DNA from 3 places in the Parapedobacter deserti genome. Region 1 is predicted to be linked to each of the others. Evidence: riboswitches for the same ligand, from Rfam matches in the RefSeq annotation. Region 1 holds a riboswitch; each other region holds the start of a gene.
The links. Region 1 has a riboswitch for S-adenosylmethionine ahead of ACFOET_RS20815 (amidohydrolase). Riboswitches for the same ligand answer to the same signal wherever they lie in the genome.

Region 2: another riboswitch for S-adenosylmethionine. It lies ahead of ACFOET_RS09170 (O-acetylhomoserine aminocarboxypropyltransferase/cysteine synthase family protein); the one in region 1 lies ahead of ACFOET_RS20815 (amidohydrolase).
Region 3: another riboswitch for S-adenosylmethionine. It lies ahead of metE (5-methyltetrahydropteroyltriglutamate--homocysteine S-methyltransferase); the one in region 1 lies ahead of ACFOET_RS20815 (amidohydrolase).

The regions. Positions count from the first base shown of each region.
Region 1 is NZ_JBHRTA010000062.1:138,380-142,895, forward strand. It holds gene ACFOET_RS20805 (methionine aminotransferase) at 1-1,150, opposite strand, end outside; gene ACFOET_RS20810 (helix-turn-helix domain-containing protein) at 1,207-1,590, opposite strand; SAM riboswitch class I at 1,885-1,988, shown strand; gene ACFOET_RS20815 (amidohydrolase) at 2,104-3,546, shown strand; gene ACFOET_RS20820 (redoxin domain-containing protein) at 3,582-4,516, shown strand, end outside.
Region 2 is NZ_JBHRTA010000030.1:61,053-65,568, forward strand. It holds gene ACFOET_RS09160 (homoserine dehydrogenase) at 1-77, opposite strand, end outside; gene ACFOET_RS09165 (homoserine O-acetyltransferase family protein) at 113-1,183, opposite strand; gene ACFOET_RS09170 (O-acetylhomoserine aminocarboxypropyltransferase/cysteine synthase family protein) at 1,215-2,516, opposite strand; SAM riboswitch class I at 2,779-2,893, opposite strand; gene ACFOET_RS09175 (DUF2721 domain-containing protein) at 3,000-3,446, shown strand; gene ACFOET_RS09180 (glutamine synthetase III family protein) at 3,506-4,516, opposite strand, start outside.
Region 3 is NZ_JBHRTA010000016.1:154,390-158,905, forward strand. It holds gene ACFOET_RS06145 (ATP-binding protein) at 1-423, shown strand, start outside; gene ACFOET_RS06150 (response regulator transcription factor) at 519-1,208, shown strand; SAM riboswitch class I at 1,250-1,353, shown strand; gene metE (5-methyltetrahydropteroyltriglutamate--homocysteine S-methyltransferase) at 1,434-3,755, shown strand; gene trmD (tRNA (guanosine(37)-N1)-methyltransferase TrmD) at 3,911-4,516, shown strand, end outside.

The DNA.
Region 1 (4,516 bases):
AGGCCGTTACTAAACGCAGTCTTTCAATAGCCTGCGCCAAAGTCTGGGCTTTCTTTGCGAAGCAGATACGGACGAGGTGTTGGTTTACATTGTTGTGGTAAAACGCCGAAACCGGTATCGTGGCCACACCGTGGTGTTTGGTCAGCGCTTCGCTGAAGGCCCGTTCGGGTAATTCGCTGATTGCGGTGTAATCGGCGAGGAGAAAGTACGTGCCCTCACAAGGCAGCGGCCGGAAGCGTGTTGTTTCGAGCGCCTCCACCAAGAAATCACGCTTTTGCTGAAAAAACGCACCGAGTTCCGTATGCATGTCATCATCGCGCAGGAAATCGGCCAGCGCCCATTGCATGGGGGTATGCACGCTGAAAACATTGAACTGATGCACCCTACGAAATTCGGTCGTAAGCTGTGGTGGTGCCAGGCAATAACCTACCTTCCATCCGGTGGTGTGATATAACTTGCCAAAAGAAGCGACGACGAAAGCGCGTTCACGAAGCGCTGCATAATGGGTAACACTCAAATGCTTTCGCCCATCGTAGACCATGTGCTCATATACCTCGTCACTCAGCACATAACAGTCGGTATCGCCGACCATACGTACAAGTTGGCGATAGTCGGCATCGGCCAACACACGTGCCGTCGGATTGTTGGGCGTATTGATAACAATCAGTCTCGTTTTCGACGTGATGAGCTGCTCAACCGCAGTCCAGTCGACCACAAAATCAGGAGCCAGCAAGGTTACCGGCTTAGGTATGCCACCAAACACCCGGATACTGGGCGCATACGAATCGTAAGCCGGCTCGAACACAATAACCTCATCGCCCGGACGGATAAGTGCCGCCATCACTGTAAAAAGTGCTTGCGTAGCTCCCGCTGTAATCGTAATGTCCGTTTCGGGGTCGTAACATATGCCCGTCGTGGTTTCAACCTTCGCACTGATCTGCTCACGGAGCGCTTGTACCCCGGCCATGGGTGCATACTGGTTGTGCCCTGCCTGCAGGTACTGCGACACCAACGAAATCAGCCGAGGCGGACCGTCAAAATCCGGGAATCCCTGTGAAAGATTAATCGCTTGATGCCGAGCGGCCAATTGCGACATCGTGGTAAAGATAGACGGGCCGGTATCCGGCAATTTGGATGTGAAGGTATTCATCAGCTAATGGGCATATCGTCAGGCAAGGTTAAGCATTTCAAGCGTGAATAGCTAAACTACGTACGCCCGGAGCTCACTTTTTCATCGGAAAGCCCGGTCTCTTCCCTAAGGATCTGCCGGTAAAAGCGAATGCTGTCTTCCAACTGCGCGATATAGGCTTCTTTATTCATAATGATTTTGTCGTACAACACTTTCTCTTCATTCATCAGTCGGGCTGAGCCTTCGTTTGCGTTACCGCGGCCATCCAGCAAATCATGCAACGTGACGCCCAAGACATCGGCTATTTGACCAAGGCGATCGATATCAACGCGGGTAATGCCGACCTCGAGATTCTGATAGGTTTTCAGGGCAACGTGCAACGCTTCCGCCATATTTGCCTGTGATAGTCCCCTATCTCTCCTATACCGCTTTATTTTTGCCAAAATATCCTGTTGTGCCATATGGAAACGATTAGGCATAAACTATACGCTGATTACGTAATATTTATGCGTTTTTCAAGTTATATCGTTGCATTACCTTTGTTCCGTGAGCAAAGGTATTACTTTTTATTTAAAGACTACTAAATTAATAGATTATAATATGTATTAACGCAGATAGCTGTCACACAGGGATTTTTGCTTATTGTTTAGTTTGCATTTTGTCATCACAACATCAAAACGCAATACAATTTATAAAATCTATGCATTTAGTAGATTAAATAATTACATTTGCCGCATATTAGTTCTTTCACTTCATGCTTATCGAGAAAGACCGAGGGAATGGCCTGAAGACGTCTTAGCAACCTGAAGCCACATTAAGGTGCTAAATCCCGCCTCCTACAGGAAGGCAAAGATAAGTGGAAAACGACCATCGATCCCCAACGCCATATGCTGAAGTGTCAGGACACCCGAAGCAGAAGCCTACAGCAGGAGCAAAACGAACTAGTAATGGTATCAAGTCAAATCAAAGTTAACATGTTAAAAAAGCAATTGTTATTATTAGCTGCGGCCGCTATTCCGGTTTTGCTGTTTGGGCAGGAAAACAAAGATGTTCCACTCAACTACCTCGATAAATCCTTCCAGACCTACGATCAAATGCAGAAGGATATATGGGACAAGGCCGAACTGGGTTTCCTGGAAACGGAGAGCTCAGGCATTCTTCAAAAACACTTACAGGCCAATGGATTTACCGTCGAAACCGGACTGGCGGGAATGCCCACTTCATTCATCGCCTCCTACGGAAGCGGCGGCCCGGTTATTGGCATTCTGGCTGAATTCGATGCGCTACCAGGGATATCACAAGATACCGTTCCGCATCGGAAGCCCTTGGAAAAAGGTGGCGGCGGTCACGCCTGTGGCCATAATCTTTTCGGTACCGGATCGGTCGCAGGTGCCGTGGCAATCAAGGAATGGTTAGCAAACACTGGTCATCAAGGCACCATCAAAGTGTTTGGCACACCCGCCGAAGAAGGTGGTGGCGGCAAAGTCTATCTTGTAAGAGATGGCTTCTTCAGCGGAATCGACATGGTACTGGATTGGCACCCTGCATCTCGAAATGCGGTGACGGTAAGCACAGGAACGGCCATCCAAATGGTAGACTATACCTTCCATGGAAAGCCTGCGCATGCAGCCGGCAATCCGGACAAGGGCCGCTCGGCGCTCGACGGGGTGGAGGCGCTCAATTTCATGGTCAATATGCTTCGCGAGCATGTTCCCACATCGTCACGCATCCATTACGTCATTAGTAACGGTGGGGAGGCGCCGAACGTGGTGCCGGAGATCGCCACGGTTTCCTACTATATCCGTCACCCAAAACGCGATGAGCTCCAGAACTTGGTGTCGTGGATCAACCAAGCGGCGGAAGGTGCAGCAAAGGGTACACAGACCACCGTGACAAGCGAAATAATTGCTGGCTTTTATGAAAAACTGCCGAATAGAAAACTGGCTGAGGTGGTACAGAAAAACCTGGAACGCGTGGGGGGAGTACACTATGACGAGCGCGAGCGGACTTTTGCTGCGGGAATCGCCAAAGGGCTAGGCTTGGCAGACACGGTGCTGAAAAATGCAGCAATAGTGCAACCGCTGGCGGATGAAACGCCCTCGCAAGGCGGTGGCTCGTCAGATGTTGGCGACGTGAGCTGGAATGTGCCCACGGTATCTTTCGGTACCGCGAGTTTTGTTCCGGGAAGCCCCGGCCACAGTTGGCAGAACGTCGCTTCCGGCGGTACGACCATCGGCACGAAGTCGCTCATCAACACCGCCAAAGTATTTGCGCTTACCGCCATCGACCTATACACCAACCCAACCTTGGTCGAAGCGGTGAAAGAAGAATTCGAATCCCGCCGGGGCGCGGATTTCAAGTACGAATCATTGTTGGGAGATCGTGCACCGGCGCTAGACTACCGTGTGGAGAAATAATGAATGGTTGAATACGACATTACTGATTTAAGAAAATGAACGCTCAAATAACCCTATTGGTCGGACTATTTTTATCGTTCGGCTCGGCGCAAGCTCAACGAATTGCACCGCTTCAGCTTAAGGGAAACGTACAAGGCGCAAAAAATGGACAGATATATTTGCAGCGCTTTGACAATAAAATCTTCCATACCATCGATTCGGCTACATTGAAAAATGGCGATTTTGCATTTCAAACAGCGGTTCAACTACCCGAATTATACGGTTTGACACTCGAGAAAGATAAAACGCCATTTTACATCTTCTTGGAAGATGCACCTATATCCGTGGCGCTGGATACCGGTGCGTATTACCGCAATACAACGGTTACGGGCTCGAAATCCCATGACCGATTTGTCGACTACAGCAGTCGACAGCGAAACATCCAGATCGCCGACTTTATCAAAGAAGATCCCGCGTCCATCACGACAGCATATGTCTTATACCGTTACTTCGCTTACCGATTAAGCCCGCCGCAAATTAGGGAATACACCAGCCTGCTCGATGCGTCACTACAAAATTCGCAGTATGTAACCATCTTGCACGGCCTGGCCAACACACTGGAGACCGTTTTGCCGGGCAATAAGGCCCCTGACTTCACGTCAACGGCGCCTGACGGCAGCACCGTACGGTTTTCCGACTATCTGGGCAATGGCTATGTGCTGCTTGATTTCTGGGCAGCGTGGTGCGGGCCATGCCGCCGCGAAAACCCCAATGTTGTTGCCGCATATCAGCAATATAAAAACAAAGGGTTCAATGTTTTCGGCGTCTCACTTGATAAAACCCGGGAAGCCTGGGTTAAGGCAATCGAGGCTGACGGCCTTACTTGGCCTCAGGTTTCCGACATCACTTTTTGGAATAGTAAGGCGGCAGCCTTATATGGCGTCAGGTCCATTCCCAGCAATTTCCTAATCGGCCCGGATGGAACCATCGT
Region 2 (4,516 bases), on a different contig from region 1:
TTGGTTTTAATGATATCGTGCAGTCCCTGTCCTACTACGCCGAACCCAAAAATTCCAAGTGTAAGTTTGTTGTTCATGTTTGCTGTATGGTGTAATATAAATAAGCTGATTATTATCCTGCCTGTTGATAGGTAGGCTTACGTTCTGATTTACCGTGATTATTAAAAAAACTGCTAAAAAAACTGCTGATTTCCGCTGCAATGCGTTTGGTTTCAATAAGGAAACCGTCGTGCCCGTAAAGTGAGCTGATTTCTTTGTAGCACGCATTAGGAATGTGATGAGCCAGGTACTTTTGCTCTGCCGAGGGAAATAACAAATCGGTGTTGACGCCGATTGCCAACGTTTTGGCTTTTACCAGACTGAGGGCTTCCGGTATGCCGGGACGGCCACGCCCTACGTTATGGCTGTCCATGGCTTTGCTGAGATACCAATAACTGTAAGCGTTGAATCGCTTCATCAGCTTTTCACCTTGGTAATTCTGGTATGACGATGCCTTGAAATCATCCAGTTTTTCGTTCGAGGTCTCCAATTGAGTAACGCCATAGGTATCATAACCGCGATAAGAAAGTAATGCGATACTGCGTGCGACCTTAAGTCCTTTGTCGCCTCCATTCGGCTTGTTGGCGTAAAACGTCCGGTCGGTAGCGATCGCCATTCGCTGACTTTCGTTGAACGCGATGCCCCAGGGTGAATGGGAAGCGTTCGTCGCAATCAATACCAGGCGATCGAAGCGCTCCGGGTCGGTAACAGCCCATTCCAGCATCTGTTGTCCGCCGAGCGATCCACCAATAGCGACCGACACCTTATCAACACCTAAGTGGTCTGCCAACAGCCGATGGGCAGCCACCACGTCCCGTACGGTAAACTGCGGGAAAGACAGATAATATGGTTGTCCGGTCACCGGATTGATACTGGTTGGATTTGTGCTTCCATAGGGAGATCCGATCATGTTTGCGCACACGATGAAATGTTCCCGTGGGTTAAAGAGATCATGCTCCCCAAACAATCCCGGCCACCATTCAAAAACATCGGAACTAGCGGTAAGTGCGTGGGAAACCCATATTACATTATCTTTCTTTGTATTCAGCTTGCCATAGGTATGATAGCAAATTTCGAGATGTTTGATGCGTCTTCCACTTTCAAGCTTGAATGTTTTTTGATAGTGAAATGTATGTATACCCATGTCGTTTGTTGTTTGGTGGCCGGGATCGGTGTTACTTGACCTTATCAAAAGCCTGTTGCAGATCGGCTTTAATATCGTCGATGTGCTCGATGCCGGCCGAAATCCGCAATAATCCCGGGAACACACCGGCATTTTGCTTGTCCGCCTCACTTAACTGTTGATGGGTAGTGGCGGCCGGATGTATGATGAGCGTTTTTGCGTCGCCGACGTTAGCCAAATGGCTTACCAATTGCAGCGCGTCAATGAATGCGTTTGCTTTTTCAGCACCTCCTTTAATTACGAATGACAGCACGCTGCCGAAGCCGTTTTTGAGGTATTTTTGCGCGTTTCCATGATACGGATGGGTTTTTAGGCCCGGATAGCTGACTTTTTCGACCTGTGGATGGCTTTCGAGCCAACGCGCTAGCTCCAAGGCATTATCCACATGGCGTTGCACGCGCAGGGAGAGGGTTTCCAAGCCTTGTAGCAAAAGGAAAGCGTTGAATGGAGACAGAGCGGGGCCAAAGTCCCGTAGCCCTTCTACACGCGCCCGGATTGCAAATTGGATGTTGCCAAATGGGCCGTTTGCCCCGAACACCTCGCTGAATATCAAACCGTGGTAGCCCTCCGATGGTTCACTGAACTGTCTGAATTTGCCGTTACCCCAGTTGTAATTGCCTCCATCCACGATTACACCGCCAATGCTGGTGCCATGACCGCCAATCCACTTGGTGGCCGACTCGACAACCACGTGGGCACCATGTTCCAGTGGCTTGAAGAGGTATCCGGCTGCGCCAAACGTATTGTCCACAATTAGCGGAAGGTCGTATTTTTGTGCGATACCTGCAATCCGCTCGAAATCCGGTATGCTGTAGCTGGGGTTTCCGATTGTTTCGACGTATATGGCTTTGGTTTTGTCATCGATGAGGACCTCAATATTCTCTGGGGAGTCGTCTTTTGCCAATCGCGCTTCAATGCCCAGTCGCTTGAATGATACCTTAAACTGGTTAAAAGTGCCGCCATAAAGGTTGGCGCCACTGACAAAATTGTCCCCGCTTTCAAGTATGTTGGTAAGCGCGATAAACTGCGCCGCCTGTCCCGAAGCCACCGCCAACGCTGCAACGCCGCCTTCCAGTGCTGCGATGCGCTTTTCGAAGACATCCGTGGTGGGGTTCATGATCCGCGTGTATATATTGCCGAATTCTTTCAACGCGAACAGATTAGCACCGTGTTCGGCATTGTTGAATACATACGAAGTCGTTTGATAAATGGGTACGGCCCGTGAGCCAGTTGTTGGATCAACTTCCTGCCCAGCATGTACTTGCAGGGTTTCAAATTTTAGATGATTAGCCATGATTAATTGATTTTTTATTAATGTTCTTGTTAAATGTTCTATGTTAGCGTGATGCCGCAATAAGGCGGCCGAAGCCAATGGCATCTAGTCATACATCAATCGTATGATGTGAGATTTAGTTGCAACAGTGCATGCACATCATCCTGTCACGCATTCGCATACGCTGGGTGGTAGTTATGCATAGCATGTAAGAATGCTTCGACCTTCCGAAGTAGGAACGATGATTGCTGCTTGATGAATAAGTAGTGTTCATTGTCTTATCAATTTATATGCTCCCGACCGGCGTTGGTCGGGACAGGAATTGGCACCTTTTCCACCGATTGCGGATGGTTGCCAGTGGGTCATTGAGCCAGTCTCTCGCCACTTCTTTATAAACCAAGACCTTTTTGACGAGGTATTGATTTGTGTGTGTTATGCACACAACGGGTGCAAATATAGTTGCTGCAATTTGCTTGTGCAAAGTTTTTTTGATTTTTTTGTTCCATGAAGATTACGTTCAATACCGCGGCATTACTTTTTCCTGCCATCAGTTTGATAATGTTGGCTTATACCAACCGTTTTTTGGCGCTGGCTGCGCTCGTCAGGAGCTTGCACGCCAAATACCTTGAACATAATAAGAGCGGTGTTTTACATGGGCAAATCAGAAATCTCCGTTACCGACTCAAATTGATCCGTCATATGCAGGCCATGGGGGTGCTGAGTTTTGTAACCTGTATTTTATGCATGTATTGCATCTATGTGGAGCATGATTTTCTTACGGAGCTGACGTTCGCACTCAGTTTACTTTTTTTTGCGGTTTCGCTGATAATTTCCTTGCTCGAGATACAAGTGAGTAACAAGGCACTGGAGTTGGAGCTAAGCGATATGGAGCAGAGCGATGAATCTTCGTTGGTAGGCTATATCAAGAAGAAGCTCGATAAGCGTAAATAAATATAAAAAGTGGCCCCGGTATCCGGGGCCACGAAATTTAAGTTTAGCGGAAGGTAAGTTTATCTTACGAACAGGAGCTCACGCAATTTGGGTAGCGGCCATTTGCGATCGTCGACGATCTGTTCTAATTTGTTGAGGTGATACCGGATTTTGTCAAAATATGGTTTAACTTTTTCATCGTATGCGATAGCTTTATCGCGGACATCTTCAAGTACATTGGCTTTTTTGCGCTCTTGCCGCATCGCCTCTGCGTCGAGGAGAATGGTGTTTATATGCTTGGAAATGCGTTCGATAAGGTTGGATTGCGATCCGTAAGCATCTGTTTCGAAGCCCAGTTCCTTAAGTCCCCTAACATTGGCAATCAAATCGTTTTGGTAACTAAAGGCGGCAGGTCCTATTAAACTGCTAACAATTTCCCCGATAACACGAGCTTCAATCTGGATTTTCTTATAGTAATTTTCCAACAAGATCTCATGGCGGGCTTCGCTTTCACGTTTGCTCAGAATACTGAGCTTTTCAAATAACGTTATGGTTTTTTCGTCTATATAAACATCCAAAGCTTTAGGTGTGGTTTTGATGTTGGAAAGGCCGCGCTTGTGTGCTTCCTCTTCCCACTCCTTGCTATATCCGTTGCCTTCGAATCGGATGGCTTTAGATTCTTTGATGTATTTTCGTACCACATTGAGCAAAGCCAGGTCTTTTTTCGTGCCCTTTTTGATCTGCTTGTCGACTTCCAACTTGAATTCCGTTAATTGGTTGGCCACAATCGCGCTGAGCACCGTCATCGGGCTGGCGCTGTTCGCGGAGGAACCGACGGCCCTGAATTCGAATTTATTTCCGGTAAATGCGAATGGCGATGTCCTGTTCCGATCGGTGTTGTCCAGGTGTAGCTCCGGAATTTTAGGAATGCCATGCCACAGAAGAGCCTCATTCTTCACTTTCTTGGCTATTCTTGCCGTTTCCACTTCGTCCAGCACCGCGTTCAGTTGGCTTCCAAGAAAGATGGAGATGATCGCAGGCGGCGCTTCGTTGGCTCCCAGTCGGTGGTCATTTGCCGCACTGGCAATTGA
Region 3 (4,516 bases), on a different contig from region 1:
GTAGATAGCATGGAGCTCCAATTGCAGAAGAACGGAGCCAAGGTGTATACACACCTTGATGCTACCAACGCAGTGGTCGTTGGAGACGAGTTGCACTTGTCCAATGTGCTGTTCAACTTGGTCGACAACGCGATCAAATACAGCAAGGATCACCCCGAAATCACCATCAGGACAAAAAACATCGGCAAACAGATACAAATTACGGTAGCGGATAAGGGTATTGGGATGAGCCGGGACCAATTGTCCAAGATTTTTGACCAGTTTTACCGTATTCCTACCGGCAATCGGCACGACGTTAAAGGATTCGGACTTGGCCTGAGTTACGTCAGCGATATCGTGAAACGATGCGGCGGAAAGGTGCAGGTCAGAAGCGAAAAGGATAAAGGGACGACCTTTGATATCACGCTGCCCCTTAAAGGATAGGGAAACATTTCATAAAAATCCGCTTAGCAGCCCCTTAACAAATCAGGAACAATGATCGCATACGAAACATCTTTGCCGACAAAACAAATTATTCTATGAAAATTCTATTAGCCGAAGACGACCCCAACCTGGGCGACATCTTAAAAGACTATTTGGAGCTTAAGGGAAAATTTGAGGTTGTGCTCTGCAAAGATGGGGACGAGGGGCTCCGCCAGTTCAACAAGGAAAAATTTGACCTCTGCATTCTCGATGTCATGATGCCCCGCAAGGACGGATTCACACTGGGCAAGGAAATCCGTAAAATCAACGCCGACATACCCATCATTTTCGCTACCGCTAAAGGGATGATGGAAGACAAGTCCGAAGCTTTCGGTCTCGGTGGCGATGACTATATCACCAAGCCATTCCGCGTGGAGGAGCTGCTGCTCCGCATCAATGCTTTGCTCAAACGGGCATCAAGGGAAAAGCAGGCCGAAGAAGAGTTTCCCGATAAATTCCGGATTGGCGACTACCACTTCGATTATGTTACCCAGCAGATTACCTACAACGGGCAACAGCAAAAGCTGTCGACCAAAGAAGCCGAACTGCTGCGGCTGCTCTGCCTCAAAAAAAATGACGTGCTTACCCGGGAAGAGGCCCTGCTCAAAATCTGGCATGACGATAATTACTTCAACGGCCGGAGTATGGACGTATTCTTGAGCAAACTCCGTAAATACCTTCGCGATGACCCCAAAGTAGAAATCGTAAACGTGCATGGCAAGGGGTATAAGCTGTTGGTGAGTTAATTATTTTTGCAAATTCCAATCCTAATTCCGATATTAGCCGCCGCTTATGGAGAAAGGCAGAGGGAATGGACCCTGTGAAGCCTTAGCAACCTGTCACCAGACAAGGTGCTAAATTCTACCCGCTGGTAGGCGGGAAAAATAAGCAGACACAACTCACCTTGTGCCCTCTCCCCAAAGCAATAGTAAACAGCGGTGTTGTAAATTGTCATACTTTATTTATATCTCATGTTAAAAACCAATAATTTGGGTTATCCGCGCATCGGAGCCTTACGCGAACTTAAGAAAGCTAATGAGGCCTATTGGGCAAAGAAGACCGGACGGGACGAGCTGCTTCAAGCCGCAAAAGCCATCCGGGAGAGCAATTGGAAGACCCAACAGGAGGCAGGCATAGACCTGATTCCTTCGAATGACTTTTCGTTCTACGACCAAGTTCTGGACCTCACGCTTACTGTTGGTGCAGTTCCCGCCCGCTATCAAGGGTTCACGCTGGAAGGAGCTTCTTCCTATAACCTTGATTTATATTTTGCGATGGCCCGCGGCTTTCAGCAAGATGGCTTGGACGTCACCGCCATGGAAATGACCAAATGGTTCGATACCAACTACCATTACATTGTCCCCGAATTTGTTAAAGACCAGCAATTTCGGCTTACCTCCGAAAAGGCGGTCAGCGAATTTAATGAGGCAAAACAACTGGGCATCACCACTAAGCCGGTGCTGATCGGCCCAATCACTTACTTATTATTGGGCAAAGAGAAAGAAGCCGGCTTCGATCGCCTCGACTTAATCGACCGCCTGTTGCCGGTATACGAAGAAATTCTCGGCAAACTGGCCCAAGCGGGAGCTGAATGGGTACAGTTTGATGAGCCGTTCCTCGCGCTGGATATCGACGATAAGACACGCGCGCTTTACCAAGCGGTATACGGGCGTCTTGCCGCTGCAGCAAAGGGCAGCAAGCTCGTTGTCGCAACTTACTTTGAATCGTTGCGCGAAAACGCGCGTACCGCATTGAGTTTGCCCGTACAAGCGCTCCATATCGACCTGGTGCGCGGCGAAAACCAACTTAACGAATTGCTGAACAACGTGCCTGCCGGCCTTAGCTTGTCGCTTGGTGTGGTGGATGGTCGCAATATCTGGAAAAATGATTATGAGGCATCGCTCCAAAAGATCAAACAGGCAGTCGACGCGCTGGGTGCCGACCGGGTATGGGTTGCTCCGTCCAGTTCGTTGCTGCACGTTCCGTTCGACCTGGATCTGGAAGATAACGAGCAGTCACTGCCGGCCGAGGTTAAAAACTGGCTTGCTTTTGCAAAACAAAAGCTTACGGAAGTAACCGACTTGGCCACATTGGCTACAGATGATGCTAGCAGCGCTGTTACAGCCCGTTTCGAGGCCAACCGCGACGCGCAGCAAAGCCGCCGCACCTCTTCCCTCATCCACCGCGACGATGTGAAAACGCGGGTAAAAAACATCACGGATGAAGACGCGAAGCGCACGAGCCCGTTTGCCGAGCGAAAGGCGAAACAACAGGCCCGGTTTAACCTGCCAGCATTCGCCACTACCACCATCGGCTCATTCCCACAGACAAGGGACGTACGCAAATGGCGTGCTGACCTCAAAAAGGGCGCGATTACACAACAAGAATACGATAGGCTTATCGCCGAAGAGACCGAGCGGACCATACGTCTGCAGGAAGAACTCGGCATCGATGTGCTGGTGCACGGCGAGTTTGAGCGCAACGATATGGTGGAATACTTTGGCGAACAATTGTCCGGATATGCCTTTACCAAAAATGGCTGGGTACAGTCGTATGGCTCGCGCTGTGTGAAGCCGCCCATTATTTATGGCGATGTTTCCCGTCCGAATGATATGACCGTTTACTGGTCGGCTTACGCACAGACGCTCACCGACCGTCCTGTAAAAGGCATGTTGACCGGCCCGGTAACCATTTTGCAATGGTCATTCGTGCGCAACGACCAACCGCGATCGGAAACCACGTATCAAATTGCATTGGCTATCCTCGATGAGGTGCAGGCGCTGGAAAAAGCCGGTATCAAGATTATTCAGATCGACGAGCCCGCCATCCGCGAGGGACTGCCGCTACGTAAGGCCGATCACAAAGCCTACCTCGATTGGGCAGTCCGTGCGTTCCGCGTGTCTTCATCCAATGTGGAAGACGATACACAAATCCATACGCACATGTGTTATTCGGAGTTCAACGACATCATCGAACACATCGCTGCCATGGATGCCGACGTAATTACCATTGAGACGTCGCGTTCGCAGATGGAACTACTCGATGCGTTTGCCAACTTCAACTATCCCAACGATATCGGCCCAGGGGTGTATGACATCCATTCACCGCGCGTGCCCAGCAAAGAAGAAATGGTAAAGCTGCTGGAAAAAGCGAAAGCCGTTATCCCGGCTGAACAGCTTTGGGTAAACCCCGACTGCGGACTGAAAACCCGCGCATGGCCTGAAACGAAAGCAGCGCTGGAAGCCATGGTTGAGGCTGCCAAGACGCTCCGCGGCGTAGCAGAAGCGGTGTAATACCCGATCAACCCGATACAGCCCCGCTACCCCTCCCGTAGTGGGGCTTTTTATATCTCGGGCAAATGCCTCCCTTAGTCAGCAATATGTGTATCGTGAAAGGGGTCATACAGAAAGAGCGACAGACAACGCAAAATAAACGCTATCTTTGCCCCATGCGGTTCGACATCATCACGGTGCTTCCTGGCTTACTGGAAAGCCCTTTTGCCCATTCCATTTTGCAACGTGCGCAGAAAAAGGGGCTCTGCGAAATCGCGGTGCACAACCTGCGTGACTACGCCAATAACAAACACAAGAGCGTAGATGATTATCCTTATGGGGGAGGAAGCGGTATGGTGATGCAAATCGAACCTTTTGCGGCCTGTATCGAGCAGCTGCAGGCGGCGAGACCTTACAACGAAATCATCTTCATGACACCCGACGGGGAGACGCTCAATCAGACCATCGCCAATCACCTGTCTACAAAAGACAACATAATTATTTTATGCGGACATTATAAAGGCATCGATCAGCGCATCCGCGACCTCTACGTTACCCGTGAATTGTCCATCGGAGACTACGTGCTTTCCGGGGGTGAGCTCCCGGCGGCAGTGCTCGTTGATGCCGTGGTCAGGCTGATCCCTGGGGTGCTTTCCGATGAAACATCCGCACTTTCGGACTCCTTTCAAGGCGGTTTGCTCGATGCTCCGGTATATACGCGCCCTGCCGACTGGCGGGGCCATAAGGTGCCCGGTGTGTTGCTCAGTGGCAACGAGGCGGCC